Linked DNA regions of Methylibium petroleiphilum PM1. The protein of the gene in region 1 binds, or shares a complex with, the protein of each later gene. Links are inferred from orthologs where the notes say so. Each region holds a gene or a part of one and is shown on either strand. Other genes may lie near its edges.

What was found. Proteins that work in one complex are often made in the same cells at the same time.
Region 2: the proteins of uvrB (region 1) and MPE_RS05730 are in contact, whole or in part, in a crystal structure (PDB 7EGT), measured with the Thermus thermophilus proteins. The link is inferred for Methylibium petroleiphilum PM1 from one-to-one orthologs. Residues at the interface, in WP_096411307.1 of Thermus thermophilus: Glu23, Leu25, Arg26, Asp27, Gly28, Glu29, Arg30, Phe31, Arg55, Glu326, Asp327, Phe328, Glu379, Ser382, Gln383, His398, Gly400, Arg401; in WP_096412145.1 of Thermus thermophilus: His654, Arg656, Phe657, Gln666, Asp668, Glu669, Lys680, Arg681, Leu682, Ser683, Lys685, Tyr686, Ala687.

The regions. Positions count from the first base shown.
Region 1 is NC_008825.1:2,443,757-2,451,997, forward strand. What follows is about bases 2,220-5,138. They hold uvrB (excinuclease ABC subunit UvrB), read right to left. Parts: upstream 4,786-5,138; coding sequence 2,653-4,785; downstream 2,220-2,652. Other genes in these bases: MPE_RS11535 (sigma-54-dependent Fis family transcriptional regulator), read right to left, coding at 2,220-2,552; MPE_RS11545 (hypothetical protein), read right to left, coding at 4,920-5,138. Outside these bases: MPE_RS11525 (aromatic/alkene monooxygenase hydroxylase subunit beta), read right to left, coding at 1-298; MPE_RS11530 (phenol hydroxylase subunit), read right to left, coding at 352-639; more of MPE_RS11535, read right to left, coding at 900-2,219; more of MPE_RS11545, read right to left, coding at 5,139-5,999; MPE_RS11550 (hypothetical protein), read right to left, coding at 6,008-6,997; MPE_RS11555 (hypothetical protein), read right to left, coding at 7,046-7,903; MPE_RS11560 (hypothetical protein), read right to left, coding at 7,945-8,241. UniProt on the Escherichia coli protein: The UvrABC repair system catalyzes the recognition and processing of DNA lesions. A damage recognition complex composed of 2 UvrA and 2 UvrB subunits scans DNA for abnormalities.
Region 2 is NC_008825.1:1,217,942-1,224,753, reverse strand. What follows is about bases 3,124-6,138. They hold MPE_RS05730 (UvrD-helicase domain-containing protein), read right to left. Parts: upstream 5,807-6,138; coding sequence 3,440-5,806; downstream 3,124-3,439. Other genes in these bases: MPE_RS05725 (gamma-glutamyl-gamma-aminobutyrate hydrolase family protein), read left to right, coding at 5,880-6,138; MPE_RS05735 (DUF1097 domain-containing protein), read right to left, coding at 3,124-3,185. Also shown: MPE_RS05745 (BPSS1780 family membrane protein), read left to right, coding at 1-172; MPE_RS05740 (PhoX family protein), read right to left, coding at 242-2,503; more of MPE_RS05735, read right to left, coding at 2,685-3,123; more of MPE_RS05725, read left to right, coding at 6,139-6,680; MPE_RS05720 (hypothetical protein), read left to right, coding at 6,684-6,812. UniProt on the Escherichia coli protein: A helicase with DNA-dependent ATPase activity. Unwinds DNA duplexes with 3'-5' polarity. Translocates on single-stranded DNA with 3'-5' polarity. Initiates unwinding more efficiently from a nicked substrate than double-stranded DNA.

The DNA of each region.
Region 1 (8,241 bases):
ACTGCTTGTCCACGCCCTCCTGCTGCTTGGCGCGCGCCATCGTGTAGACGCCGTAGTAGAAGTGGCGCGGGTCCTTGAACGTGTACCAGTCGGCCATCACGATGCTGGAGCGACGCACGTCGAACACGTGATGCTCCGCGTCCCAGAGCGGCCGGTAGTGCCAGTTGGTGGTCGGCTGCATGTCCAGCGTCGCCTCCTGGTAGCGCGACGCGGGCTTGTCCGCACCCAGACGACGCGCCACATGCGCGAAGGTCTGGCGGACCGGATGGATGTCGGTGGTCTTGATGTCGACTTGCACGGCCTTGTCTCCTGTGGTGCTCTGTCTGCTGTCTGGTTGGCGATCGATCTCGATCAGTCGGTGATGCCGGGGGCGCCGAAGCGCCACTTCATGCGCTCGAAGTCCAGCCGCGCGCCTTCTTCGGCGCTGAGGTGGGTGACCTCGTGCGTCGCGCAGAACTCGCGGAACTGCTCGAACTGCATCACCAGTTCGACCGACAGCTCCGGGTCGCCGATCGCGAACTCGAACTCCACGAAGCGCTCGTCCAGGGTGCCGGTGACGCGCACGTAGCAGGGCTGGCCGGTCATCCGGGCCGCCGAGCCCGACGACGACCGGGCAGTCTTGGGGAGCGCGAGCTTCATTTGTTCAATCCATCACTTCGGCCCTGGCGAACCGCCTGGACGGACTGATAAGGGCAACGGCCGTGCCAATTGCGCTAAGTGCTTGATTCACAAGCCCTCGAAGCCGGCGCCAGCGCGAACCCAGGGTTGCCCCGGATACGGAGCTGATCAGTTGCTGCAGCGCAGCTTGATCATTTGGTGAAGTGCCGGCGCACACGAAAAAGCCGCCCGGCCGCCGGGAGGCGACGGGGCGGCTCGAGCCACGGGCCGGCGGAGCGAGTTCAGCCGGTCGGCAGGCCTTCCTTCTTGAGCCGATAGGCCAGCTGCGGTCGGGTGATGCCGAGCAGGCGCGCGGCCTGCGACAGGTTGCCCTTGGCGCGCTGCATCGCCGCCTGCATCATGCGGCGCTCCAGCGACTCGAGGTCGATGTGGTGCTCGAAGGCCTCGTCGCACAGGCGGCCGAGGGCGTCGGGGTGGACCTCGGTCACGCGGCCCTTCGCATCCAGGCTGCCCTCGCTGGCGCGCAGCGCCGGTTCACCGAACAGGTGACAGGCCTCGATCGGGCCGTTGGCCGGCGCCAGCAGCACGGCGCGCTCGATCACATTCTCCAGCTCGCGGATGTTGCCGGGCCAGGCGTGGCTCAGCACCTGGCGCATCGCCTTGTCGGTCAGGCCGCGCAGTTTCTTGTTGTAGAGCTCACCGTATTTCTCCAGGAAGCGCTCGATCAGCGCCGGGATGTCGGTGGTGCGCTCGCGCAGCGGCGGGATGGTGATCGGGAAGATGTTGAGCCGGTAGAACAGGTCGCTGCGGAAGCGGCCGGCCTGCATCGCCTGCTGCAGGTCGACATTGGTGGCCGCAACGATGCGCACGTCGATCTTGGTGGCGTGCTCGGAGCCGAGCCGCTCCACCTCGGCGGTCTGCAGCGCGCGCAGCAGCTTCACCTGGGCCGCCAGCGGCAGGTCGCCCACCTCGTCGAGGAACAGTGTGCCGCCGCTGGCGCGCTCGAAGCGCCCGGCGCGCGCCAGCTGTGCCCCCGTGTAGGCGCCCTTCTCCACGCCGAACAGCTCGGCCTCGATCAGCTCGTGCGGGATGGCAGCGCAGTTCACCGCGATGAACGGGCCGCCGGCGCGCGGGCCGTTCTCGTGCAGCCAGCGCGCGAACATCTCCTTGCCCACGCCGGTCTCGCCCAGCAGCAGCACGGTGATCGCGCTGCCGGCCGCGCTGCGCAGCAGCTCGAAGGCGGCGCGGAAGCCCGGCGACACGCCGATCAGCTTGCGGTCGTACTGCCGCCTCGCCTGCACCGCGCGCAGCTGCTCCAGGCCGATGCTGTAGTCGATCAGCTGCTGACCGATCACCTGCGGGCGGAAGTAGCTGAGATAGGCCTCGTCGCGCCAGGCCTCGGCTGGCTGGCCGATGATGCGGCAGCGGCTGTCGCCCTGGCTGCGGCATTCCATTTCCTTGAACACCACCAGCCGGCCCATGAAGGCGCTGGTGTAGCCCGAGGCGTAGCCGATCTGCGTCCAGCAGGCCGGCTCCTCGCCGAAGCCGAAATCGGCGATGTTGGCCTCGTCCTCCCAGGAGTTGGTCCACAGGAAGTCGCCGAAGAAGTGGCCGGTGGCGAGGTCCATCTCGAGCGCCACCTTCTCCACGCTGACCGCACCTTCCAGCGCGTGCAGCTGCGGCCCGAGCAGGAAGGCCTCCTCGTTGCTCTTGCCGCTGCCGCGCTGCTTGACCGCCAGCTCGCCGTCGTGACGGCCGGAAGCGAAGCCCATGCGCACCAGCAGGCCTCGGGCGCGCTCGACGCCCAGGGAGTCGAACAGTTCCTTGCGCAGCGCGGCCAGCGCGCGCGCGTGCAGCAGCAGCATGCGCTGCTCGTCGAGCCAGATGTGCCCGGATGCCGCACTGAATCTCAGCAGCGACAGAGGATCGCCCACGACAAGTCTCCTGCAAGAGCGCGGCCGGGCCGCACGGGCGGGGCTCGAACGGCCCCGTTGACTATCCCGTGCGGATTATCGGAGACGCGGCGACCACGGGTCAGCGGGCAGACCCGCTCTTGCCTGACACGAGCGGCAGCACGTTGTCGTGACCGGCGCCGCCGAAGGCCTGCTCGCGCAGCAGCGCCAGCTGGTCGCGCACCCGTGCCGCCTTCTCGAACTCCAGGCTGCGGGCGTGCTCCAGCATCTGCTTCTCGAGCAGCTTGATGCGCTTGCCCAGGTCCTTCTCGCTCATCGACTCGATCTCGGCCGCCGCCTGCGCGGCCTTCAGGTCGTCGCCACGGCTCTTCTCGGAATACACGCCGTCGATCAGGTCCTTGACCTGCTTGTTGATGCTGCGCGGCGTGATGCCGTGCTCGGCATTGAAGGCGATCTGGCGCTCGCGCCGGCGCTCGGTCTCGCCGATGGCCCGCCGCATCGAGTCGGTGATCTTGTCGGCGTAGAGGATGGCCTTCCCGTTGAGGTTGCGCGCCGCGCGGCCGATGGTCTGGATCAGCGAGCGCTCGGAGCGCAGGAAGCCTTCCTTGTCGGCGTCGAGAATGGCCACCAGCGAGACCTCGGGGATGTCGAGGCCCTCGCGCAGCAGGTTGATGCCCACCAGCACGTCGAAGCTGCCGAGCCGCAGGTCGCGCAGGATCTCCACCCGCTCCACGGTATCCACGTCGGAGTGCAGATAGCGCACCTTCACGCCGTTGTCGGCCAGGTAGTCGGTCAGCTGCTCGGCCATGCGCTTGGTGAGCGTGGTGATCAGCACGCGCTCGTTTGCGTCGACGCGATCGCGGATCTCCTGCAGCACGTCGTCGACCTGATGAGTGGCGGGCCGCACCTCGACCACCGGGTCCACCAGCCCGGTGGGCCGCACCAGCTGTTCGACCACGTTGCCGGCGTGCTCCTGCTCGTAGGTGGCCGGCGTGGCGGAGACGAACACCACCTGGCGCATCTTCGTCTCGAACTCCTCGAACTTCAGCGGCCGGTTGTCCAGTGCGCTCGGCAGCCGGAAGCCGTACTCGACCAGCGTGGTCTTGCGCGCGCGGTCGCCATTGAACATGCCGCCGAGCTGGCCGATCAGCACGTGCGACTCGTCCAGGAACATCAGCGCGTCCTTGGGCAGGTAGTCCACCAGCGTCGACGGTGGTTCGCCCGGCGCCGAACCCGCCAGATGGCGCGAGTAGTTCTCGATGCCCTTGCAGTGGCCGATCTCCTGCAGCATCTCGAGATCGAAGCGGGTGCGCTGCTCGATGCGCTGCGCCTCCACCAGCTTGCCGTCGGCCACGAACTCGGCGAGGCGGTTGCGCAGTTCCTCCTTGATGCCTTCGATCGCCGCGAGCACCTGCTCGCGCGGCGTGACGTAATGGCTGGAGGGGTAGACCACGAAGCGCGGCACCTTCTGGCGGATCTGGCCGGTGAGCGGATCGAACAGCGACAGCGCCTCGATCTCGTCGTCGAAGAGCTCGATGCGGATCGCCAGCTCGGAGTGCTCGGCCGGGAAGATGTCCACCGTGTCGCCGCGCACGCGGAAGGTGCCGCGCGCGAAATCGGTCTCGTTGCGCTTGTACTGCATGCGGATGAGCTGCGCGATCAGGTCGCGCTGGCCCAGCTTGCCGCCGGCGCGCACGATCAGCCGCATCTGCGTGTAGTCCTCGGGCTTGCCGATGCCGTAGATGGCCGACACGGTGGCGACGATGATCACGTCGCGCCGTTCCAGCAGGCTCTTGGTGGCCGAGAGCCGCATCTGCTCGATGTGCTCGTTGATCGCGCTGTCCTTCTCGATGAACAGGTCGCGCTGCGGCACATAGGCCTCGGGCTGGTAGTAGTCGTAGTAGCTGACGAAGTACTCGACCGCGTTCTTCGGGAAGAAATCGCGGAACTCGCTGTACAGCTGAGCCGCCAGCGTCTTGTTCGGCGCGAACACGATCGCCGGCCGCCCCAGCCGCGCGATCACGTTGGCCATCGTGAAGGTCTTGCCCGAGCCGGTCACGCCCAGCAGCGTCTGGAACACCTCGCCGTCGTTGATGCCGTCCACCAGTTGCCCGATCGCGGTCGGCTGGTCGCCGGCCGGCGGGTAGGGCTGGAACAGCTGGAACGGCGAATCGGGGAACGAGACGAACTCGCCCTCGGGCAGCGCGGCCGGGGCTTCGGGGGTGACGGGCAGGACGTGGGCAGGCTCAGGCATCGTGGGCCCCGGTTCGAGCGGGGTGGTTGCGGCGGCCCGAGCGGGGCCGGGCCAATCCGCCAGCCTACAGCAAGCGGGATGCCGGGGTCACCCGCGGGTCACCAGTCGCGCCCTCCCCGATGCCGCCGCCCGGTTCACTCCTGGGATGGCATCGTCACGCCGCCATTCAAGGTCGCGGCCGGCCGGCCGGTGCCGGCCTCGTAGAGCGTGGTGCCGGAGAACGCGAAGCTCCGCTCGGCCGCCGGGTTGCCGGCATCTCCGCGAACGCTCATCGACACGCCACCGCAACGCGTGTCCCGGCACGACAGCGTGCCCAGCGTCACGCCATCGATCGTGCCGTCGGAGCCCACGGCCACCGCCAGCGCGCGGCCTTCCAGGTCACGGAAGGCAAAGCGCGTGGGGCCGTCATCGGCCACCTCGAAGCCGGCCCCCCCCAGGGCACAGAAATCGATCACGGCGCCCTGGTTGTTCACGATCGTCACGCCACGCCCGGCACACGCCAGCGCCGAGTCGTTGCGATCGGGCTGGGCACTCAGGACGGCCTTCACGCTCACCGTGGGACGGGCCTGCCCGGCCGCACTGCCAGCGGCGGCCAGGTCCGGGCTGCGCCTCGCGCCGGGCAAGGGCCGTCGCCAACGCTGGCCGGGCGGCAGGGCCTGCAGCCGGGTGTCGTCCAGGGTCAGCGCGCGTGCGCCGTTGGCATCGGGGGTGGCCAGCGATGCGCCCTGGCAGGCCACACCGTCACAGACATAGAGACGCTCGGGCGACGTGCCGATCGCCCCCTGCCTGAGGCGCACCGAAATCACCTGCCCCCCGGCGGCGTCGATCGTCATGTGCCAGTTCGACACGCCCTCGGCCTGCGTCCCGTAGCTGCGCACGCTGCCGCTCTGGCGCGTGCGCGTCGCCGACAGACAGCCGCGCTGCAGCAGGCCATCTGCGCCGGTGATGTCGACGTGCTGATGCGGGCAGGACGGCAGTGCGGCGGGCGCCGCAGATGCCGGCACGGCCACCGGGTCGGCCACGACCGGCAGCGCGAGCGGAGCCGGCTGAGGCGCTGCCGTCTCCACCCGGACCCGCTGGACGGCGTCAGCCGGTTGGCTCCAGCGCGCCCACACCAGCCAGCCGGAGAACAGCAGGGCCGACAGCATCACCGCGGCCAGCACCCAACCGCGGCCATGGAGCTCGTCGTCGAGCCAGCGTGGGAGGTAGATCATCGTCAGCGTCAGAACGGAGGCAGCACCGCGCTGCCGTTCAACAGGGCCGCGGCACCGCCGCGCAGCCCGTCGGTCACGGTGGTGCCGGAAAAACTGAACCGGCGGCCACTTTCGCTCGCCGGGTCGTCTCCCGGCTGCGTCGTGGCGCCAGAGCAGGCCAGTCCCTGGCACTCGAGGGCACCGATCTGCACGAAATCGACCGCGCCGCCGGCGTCCACCCCGACCAACAGCGTGTCGCCGGCCGCACCGCGCAGGCTGTAGAGGCGGCGCTCGTGCTCCAGGCGGACCACGCCACCGCCGCCGGAGGGGCACAGCGTGAGCACCGCGCCGCTACGCTCAACGATGGCGATGCCGGGCTCGTTGCAGGCCAGGTCGGCATCCTGCTGGTCACCGGGCGCCTTGAGGCTGGCGCTCAGGTGCATCGCCACGCCGTCCTCGGCCGTGAGCACGGCCCGGCTCACTACCAGCGTGCGCCCTCCGTGCGCGTCGCGCGGGCCGATCGAGAAGCCGGCGCATGTGTCTTCCTCGCAGCGGTAGTCGCCGCGACCGGGCGCTGACAGGCTGGCCGCCATCACCCGTCCGTCCCCGCTGTCCACGCGGAGCGTCCAGTCGGAGACGCCCTGCGGTTCGAGCACGTAGCTGCGCAGGTCGCCGCTCTGCAGCGTGCGGGTGGTCGCCACGCAGGCCCGCTGCACCTTGCCGTGCGCCGTCACGAGATCAAGTTGCTGGTAAGGGCAATTCGGAAGCGCAGGCTTTGCCGGCGCGGCCGTGCCGCCCGCGTCGATGCGAACGCCGGGCTGCATCGGCAGCCCGACCCGCACCGCCACGTCCGGACCTCGCGGCGACACAGCCACCGCCGGCACCGTCGCCGGCGAGGGCTGATCGCGCCAGAGATTGGTGCCGACGGCCACCAGCAACACCGCCAGCACCGGCAGCAGCAGGAGCAGCCACCCCAGGTGGCGTGGCCGCTCGTCGAACCAGAGGGAGTTCCTGCTCATGTCAACGTCGAGGGCCTCGCTCCCCTCACCCGCTTCCGGCTTCTGGCCTCAGGGCTTGCAGACGTAGCCGCTGGTGCTGATGCTGATGATGGGCTGCCCCTCCTCGCCGCCCTCGCGTACACGCGTCTTGAAAGTGATGTTGGCCGGCGCCGTCTCCACGCCGTTCGGGCAGGTCACGCGGTGGTAGACCCAGGCGCTGATCGGGTTGTTCTTCGAGTACGGCTCGCAACGCTCCGGATCGCTGGCGTTGACGTCGGTGCGGAACGCGACCTTGGTGTTGTCGCGCGTGATGGTCTGGTTGAGCCCGCTGTTCGTGCGCCCCACGTACTCGACGTACTTGGTCGACAGCCCGGTGTCGACGCTGGTGCCGCTCGTGCCCATGTAGTACCCGGCCTCGACGGTGGCGGTCGAAGGCACGGTACGGAAGAAGTCGTTGATCTCGAAGGTGAGGTTGGGCGGGTTGGCGACCGTGGTGTTCAGGATCGCGCGGGTGGCGAACACGTAGACCTTGCTGGCATTGCAGGTGGTGGTGCCCGAGCCGGCGCAGTAGACCCGGTCGTACAGCGTGCCCACGGTCTTGGCCGGGCTGCCGGTCTGCAGTGTGTAGGAGGTCGCGGCGACCGGCGTCGACGCATAACCCGGCATCGCGGCGCTGCCCGGCAGGCCGGTGAACTTGCCGGTGGCGAGCGACGCCGACTGCTGTTCGACCGGCAACTGGTCGCCGGTCGGCGCCACGCCGGTGTTGGTGCAGGTCGCCGGCGTCGGCGAGACGACGGTCTTCGGGTTGACGGTCTGCAGGATCGTGCCGGAGGTCGGCAGCGACACCCATTGGGCTTGGGCGGGCATGGCGACGCCGAACACGGCGGCGACCGCCGCCAGCGCGGTCAGGTGAGAACGGATATGCATGGTGGTCTCCTGTTGTGGGTTGCTCTCGGGTCCGCGACGCGTCAGTCGTCGTCGTCCTCTTCGGGCGCGCACGCTTCGCTGGTGCACACCGGCTGGTAGCCCAGCGCGTAGATGCTGTTCTGGTCGACGTCCTCGTTCTCCGAGTTCAGCAGACGCAACGCGAAGTCCTGGAGGCTGTAGCCCTCGGGAGCGCGCGTCTTGGTCAGCAGCCACGGCGAGTTCGGGCTGCTCGGGCCGCTCGCCTCGGCGGCGTTGGCGTCGATGCGGAAATCGACCCAGGCGTTGTTGCGCGGCGGCTTCGCGGTGTCGTACTCGTTCAGGCCCGCGAAGGTGCGGCC
Region 2 (6,812 bases), 1.2 Mb from region 1 along the record:
GCAGGTCGTCACCGCGCTGCTCGGGCTGCAGCAGGTGATGGGGCTGGCGGTGCTGCCGCTCACGATGCTGGTGTCGACCATCTTCTACGCCTCGCTGTACTTCAGCTTCGTCGACGCCTTCGACCTCAGCGGCGGCCCCGACAGCAGCGAAGACGAAGCGAAGACGGCATGAAAAAGGCCGGCGCATGCGCCGGCCTCGAAAGCCCGCCCGGCCTCCGCCGGACGGGCGCCGCGCAGGGCCTCAGGCCCCGACGCGGCCTCCGTCGTCCTTGGTGATCGCGAGCGTGGCCGAGCGCGGCCGTGAGGTGGTGTTGCCCACGGTCGCCTGGTAGCCGGCGTTGCCGGGCCAGTGGCTCACATAGCCCGCCGGGTTGCCGATGGTCGCGGCGGAGATCGTCTCGCCCGGGTGCTGGATGTTGGCGAACACGGTCTTGCCATCGGGCGTCTCGGTGCAGCCGGTCAGCTCGCAGTCCTTCGGTCCGACAAGAAAGCGCTTGAGCGTGTCGGCGGTCGGCTTCTTGCCGACATAGGTGTCGATGCTCAGCGTGGACGTGTCGGCCAGGGTGTAGCTGAGCGTGGTCTTCACGCCGTCGCCTACCGTGCCCGGCACGCCGAGCAGCATCATGCAGTTGCTCACGTCGGTGTAGGCGCCGTCGTCGGTCTGGATCCAGCACAGCCCGGTCGAGCGGCTGAACCACAGGCCGTCGGGGCTGGAGAAGTCCTGGTCCGCGGTGAGCGAGGACAGGTTGATCTTGGACGTGTCGGCGTCGGACTGCGCACCGAACAGGTAGACATCCCAGGTGAAGCCGGTCGCCGCGGGCTCGCCGCCGTCTTCCTTCATGCGGATGATGTGGCCGTTGATGTTGCCGGCCGAGCCTTCCGGCGCGCCGCCGTAGGAGTCCTTGTAGCTGCGCGGGTTGGCCGCGTCGAGCGCGCGCTGGATCGAGTCGGGCGACGCCCCGACCGCCGGTGCCGCCGGTTCGAGCTTGCGCACGCTGTTGTTGGTGAGCGTGTAGTAGATCTCGCCGGTCGTCGGGTGCACCGCGCACCACTCGGGGCGGTCCATCGCGGTCGCGCCGACCGCGTCGCCGGCCAGGCGCGAGTGGATCGCCACGTCGCCTGCGTCGGCGAAAGCGTAGCCGGCGTAGTTCTTCACGTCGAGATTGTCGAAGCTCAGCTCGATCCAGTCGCCGCTGCCGTCGTCGTTGAACTTCGCCACATAGAGCTTGCCGCTGTCGAGGTACTTGTCGCCGGCGGCGATGCGGTTCGAGGGCTCTGCGTCGGCGGCATCCCAGTTCGTGGCCGACACGAACTTGTAGATGTACTCGCCACGCGAGTCGTCGCCCATGTAGACGGCCAGCGGCTTGCCGGCGACCGCCTTGCCGAAGGCCGCGCTCTCGTGCGCGAAGCGGCCCAGGGTGGTGCGCTTCTTGATGGTCGCCGCCTTGTCGTACGGATCGATCTCGACGATGTAGCCGAAGGTGTTGAGCTCGTTGCGGTAGTCGTCGCTGCCGTCGGCCGAGGCGCCGATCTTGCTGATGTCCCAGCGCTGGTACTTGTCGTCCGCACCGCTGGTTTCCCAGCCGTGACGGCTGGCCGCGCCCTGCTTGCGCTTGTAGCGGTTGAGCGCCGTGACACTCTTGTCGCCTCGGGCCGCGTCGTCGCCGGCCGAGCGGGTGAAGTAGCCCTCGAAGTTCTCTTCGCCGGTCAGCAGCGTGCCCCAGGGGGTGTAGCCGGTACCGCAGTTGTTGATGGTGCCGCGCGCGCCGGTGCCGGCGGTCGAGTACAGCGTCTTCGCGAGCGCGTTGCCGCGCACCGCGCCCGACAGCTCCACCGGCGTGAGCGGCGTGACGCGGCGGTTGTAGGCCGAGTCCTGGACGTAGGCCCAGCTGCCACCGGTCTTGCGGACCTCGACCACCGACACGCCGTGGGCCGGGATCTCCTTGTCGGATTCCGATGCCGGACGCGGACGCGCCGAGCTGCCGTTCACATGCAGGTAGTTGTCGCTCAGTGCCTCGTGGTTCATCGCCAGCAGGCCGCGCTCGGACCCGTTCGCGTCGCGCGCGGTGCCGGCAGCGTTGAGCCCGAAGTACTCCATGCCGTCGTGGTGGTCGCCGGCGCGCTGGTCGAAATCGGTGTCGCTGCCGTCGTTGGCATAGGCTGGCGTGCCCGCCGTCAGCGGATCGCCGAGTGCGTAGATCACGGCGGCGGTGTAGCCGGCCGGCACGCTCACGGCGTCGGCGGTGCTCTTGGCCACGGCGGTGAAGCCCAGCTTGTCGACCGGCGGGTTCGCGGGCGGCGCGTCGTCGTCCCCGCCACCGCAGGCACTGACGCTCAACCCGCCCAGCACCACGGCCGCCGCGGTCCCCACGCCGCCGCGCAGCACGGAGCGCCGGCTCAGCCGGGCGTCGAGCACGGCCATGAAGTTGTCGTTGCCGCTGGTATTGCTGTTCTCGTCATCTCGATCGATGCCGAGCAGAGGGAGATCGACTCGCTGATTCATGTCTGCGTTCCTTGCGACTGCTGGGTGGCGGGCGGGCCGGAATGGCCACACCGGGAAGCCGCAGACGTTAGGCACGGGACATGAAAGCGCGGTGACAGATCGGTGTCGCGTCTGTCACGAGGACGGCCATGCGAGAGCGCCCGACCGTCAGGAACGGCCGGGCGCTCTGAGCCGCCGCGGGTCAGGCCACCGCGGGAGCGGCCTTCTTGGTCAGCATGCTGGCCAGCGCCTCGGAGGCCCAACCGAAGCCCGCGCCGATCGCGATCGACACGATGGACGGCACGATCGCGTCGACCGGCGCCACGCTCTTCAGCAGGATGAGCCCGGCCACGCAGGCGAAGCCGTAGACGCAGGCCGGGATCGTTGCGAGCAGACCGATGTGCGCGGCCAGCACGATCACCGCCGCACCGATGCCCACCGCCACCGGTGCGGCAAGCGATCCGAGCGAACCCAGTTGCCCGGCCAGCATGACCGACAGTGCCCCGACGACGATGCCGAAGGACATGCAGACGATGGTGGTCCGCGCCGAAGCGGGCTTGCCACCGCTGTGGAAGTAGCAGGCCCAGGCCACGAAGGCCTGCCAGATCTGGACGCCGAAGGCCGCCAGCGGGCCGAGGAAAAGAAAGGTCGCGACCACGGCCAGAACGCCGATCGAAATCGCCAGGGCAATGAGCAAGGGCATGGTGAGTCTCCTCAAGTCTAGGTATCGGTATGGAGAGAAGAAGCGCCCGCCGCCGGCCGGCGCACCACCCCTGACTGCCAACGACGAGTGGTGGCGGCAGTGTTCGGATCACCCCCGCCGCGAACAAGCAAGGACAAACCTTTGTGAGCAGCGCAGCATTTGCTTACAAATTGTTCCCGGCTGTCTCAGCAGGGACCACAACGCACCATGACGGAGCGTCGGACGGAAAGCGGTGTTGCGCGCGCGCCGCGCTCTCAGTCGACCGGCGTCAGCTTCGCGACGCTCAGCGCCAGCCACTTCATGCCATGGCGGCCGAAGTTGACCTGGGCGCGGGCATCGGCGCCGATGCCCTCGAGCGTGACGATCACGCCCTCGCCGAACTTGGTGTGGAACACGCCTTGCCCGGACCGCAGCCCGTTCGGCGTGCTGCGCGCCTGGGCTTCGAAGGCGGCCGGCGCCGAAGCAGGCACTACGCGTCCCGCGCCCACCATCGAGCCGAGCCCCGTGCCGCGCTGCCACGCGGCCTGGTAGTCGCGGGCATAGCCCGAGCCGAAGCCCTGCAGCTTCGGCGTGAGCCATTTCAGCGCAGCCTCGGGCAGTTCATCGAAGAAGCGGCTCTTGAGGTTGTAGCGGGTCTGGCCGTGCAGCATGCGGGTCTGGCTGAAGCTCAGGTAGAGCCGCTTGCGCGCGCGCGTGATGGCCACGTACATCAGGCGGCGCTCCTCTTCCAGACCGTCGAGGTCGGCCGCCGCGTTCTCGTGCGGGAACAGGCCTTCCTCCAGGCCGGTGATGAAGACCTGGTCGAACTCCAGGCCCTTGGCGGCGTGCACCGTCATCAGCTGCACGGCGTCCTGGCCGGCCTGCGCCTGGTTGTCGCCGGCCTCGAGCGCGGCGTGGGTGAGAAAGGCCGCGAGCGGGCTCATGATCTCGCCGGTCTCGGCATCGGGCTGGGTGTCGACCAGGGCCACGGCGGCCGGCAGGCGCTCGGCGATGCGGCCGGCCTGTTCGTCGACCGGCAGCGCCACCGCGTCCTTGCCGAAGCCCTCCTGCGTGACGAAGGCTTCGGCGGCGTTGACCAGTTCGTCCAGGTTCTCCAGCCGCTCGGCGCCTTCCTTCTCGTTGCGGTAGAAGTCGGCCAGCCCGGAAGACTGCACCACGTGCTCGATGATCTCGCGCAGCGTGAGGCCGCGCGTCGCGTCGCGCATCGCGTCGACAAGCGCGGTGAAGGCGCCGAGGTTGCTGCCGCCCTTGCCGGCGATCGCCCCCACGCTCTGCCAGAGGCTGCGGCCGCTGCTGCGCGCGGCGTCCTGCAGCAGCTCCATCGTGCGGGTGCCGATGCCACGCGTGGGGAAGTTGACGACGCGCAGGAAGCTGGTGTCGTCGTTCGGATTCTCGATCAGCCGCAGGTAAGCCAGCGCGTGCTTGATCTCGGCACGCTCGAAGAAACGCAGGCCGCCATAGACGCGGTAGGGCACGCCGGCGTTGAACAGCGCGCTCTCGATCACCCGGCTCTGCGCGTTGCTGCGGTAGAGCACTGCGATCTCGCTGCGCGGCGAGCCGTCGCGCTGCAGCTGGCGCGCCTCGTCGAGGAACCACTGCGCCTCGGCGAAGTCGCTGGTGGCCTCGAACACGCGCACCGGCTCTCCGGGGCCGGCCTCGGTGCGCAGGTTCTTGCCCAGGCGGCGCGAGTTGTGCGCGATCAGCGCGTTGGCGCTGTCGAGGATGTTGCCGAAGCTGCGGTAGTTGCGCTCGAGCTTCACGACTTGCTGAACGTGGAACTCGCGCTCGAAGTCGGCCATGTTGCCGACACGCGCGCCGCGGAAGGCGTAGATGCTCTGGTCGTCGTCGCCGACGGCGAGCACGTTGTTGTCGGTGCCGGCGAACATCTTCAACCACGCGTACTGCAGGCGATTGGTGTCCTGGAATTCGTCGACCAGGATGTGGCGGAAGCGCCGCTGGTAGTGCTGGCGCAGCTCGGCGTGGTCGCGCATTAGCTCGTAGGTGCGCAGCATCAGCTCGGCGAAGTCGACCACGCCCTCGCGCTGGCACTGGTCTTCGTAGGCCTGGTAGATGGCCTGCTGCGTGCGGGTGAGCTCGTCGCGCACCTCGATATGCTGCGGGCGCAGTCCGTCTTCCTTGGCGCCGGCGATGAACCACGCGCACTGCTTGGGGATGTAGCGCTCCTCGTCGAGCTTCATCGCCTTAACGATGCGCTTGACCGCAGAGACGCTGTCCTGCGCATCGAGGATCTGGAAACCCTGCGGCAGGCCCGCCAGCTTCCAGTGCGCGCGCAGGAAGCGGTTGCACAAGCCGTGGAAGGTGCCGATCCACATGCCGCGCGGGTTCACCGGCAGCAGCGTGGAGAGCCGCGTGAGCATCTCCTTCGCGGCCTTGTTGGTGAAGGTCACCGCCATCACGCCGGCCGGCGAGACCTGTCCGGTCTGCACCAGCCAGGCGATGCGCGTCGTCAGCACCCGCGTCTTGCCGGACCCGGCACCCGCGAGGATCAGCGCATTGCCCGCCGGCAGCGTGACCGCGGCGAGCTGCTCGGGGTTCAGGTGGCGCAGCAGACCAGCGGCTTCGCCCGGAGGCGCACGATCGTTTTCAACTGACACATCCATCCGCGGATTCTATGGAGCCGCGCTCGGCTCCAAGGGTATCCTCGTCCCCATCGTCCTACCCACTCTTCCTGCCATGTCCGACGCGCTGCTCATCGGCATCTCCGCGCGCATCTATCACCCGATCACACCGGTGGCCGACATCGGTGGCATCTTCACCCGGACCCTGCACTACCTGGAGCAATCGGTGGCGCACTGGGTGCTGCAGCCCGACGCGCTGGCGCTGATGATCCCGCCCGTCGAGCGCGAGGGCTTGCTGCAGCCCAGCGAGGTGAGCCTGGCCGACTACGCGCAGCGACTCGACGGCCTGGTGCTGCAGGGCGGCGCCGACGTGGCCCCCGAGAGCTACGGCGAGACCCCGCTGGCGCCCGCCTGGGCCGGCGACCGGGTGCGCGACCGCTACGAGATCGAGCTGTTCAACGCCTTCGTCGCCGCCGGCAAGCCGGTGATCGGCATCTGCCGCGGCTGCCAGCTGATCAATGTCGCTTTCGGCGGCACGCTCTACCAGGACATCTCGACCCAGGTGCCCACCGCCATCGCCCACGTCGACGATGCCCGCTACGACAACCAGTTCCACGAGGTCAGCCTCGTGCAGGGCAGCCGGCTGGCCGGGCTCTATCCGGGCACGCACCGGGCCGAGATCAACTCCATCCACCATCAGGCAATCAAGGACCTGGGCCGCGAACTGAACATCGAGGCGGTGGCGGTGCCCGACGGCCTGATCGAGGCGGTGCGCTGGCGCGGTTCGAGCTATGTGTTCGGCATGCAGTGGCATCCGGAATTCATGGCGCAGCGCCAGCTCCATCCCGACCAGCTCGACGGCCGGCCGATCCTGCGCGAGTTCCTCGACGCCGCACGCGCGCGACGGCGCGCCTGAGCCTTGCGCAACGCCCTCCTGGGCGCCGCTGGCGCCGCACTGCTCACCAGCCTCACCCCCGCGGCGGCGGCGCCCTGCAGCGCGCCGCGCGAGGTCATCGAGCGGCTGATGTCGTCCGACTGCGAAGCCTGC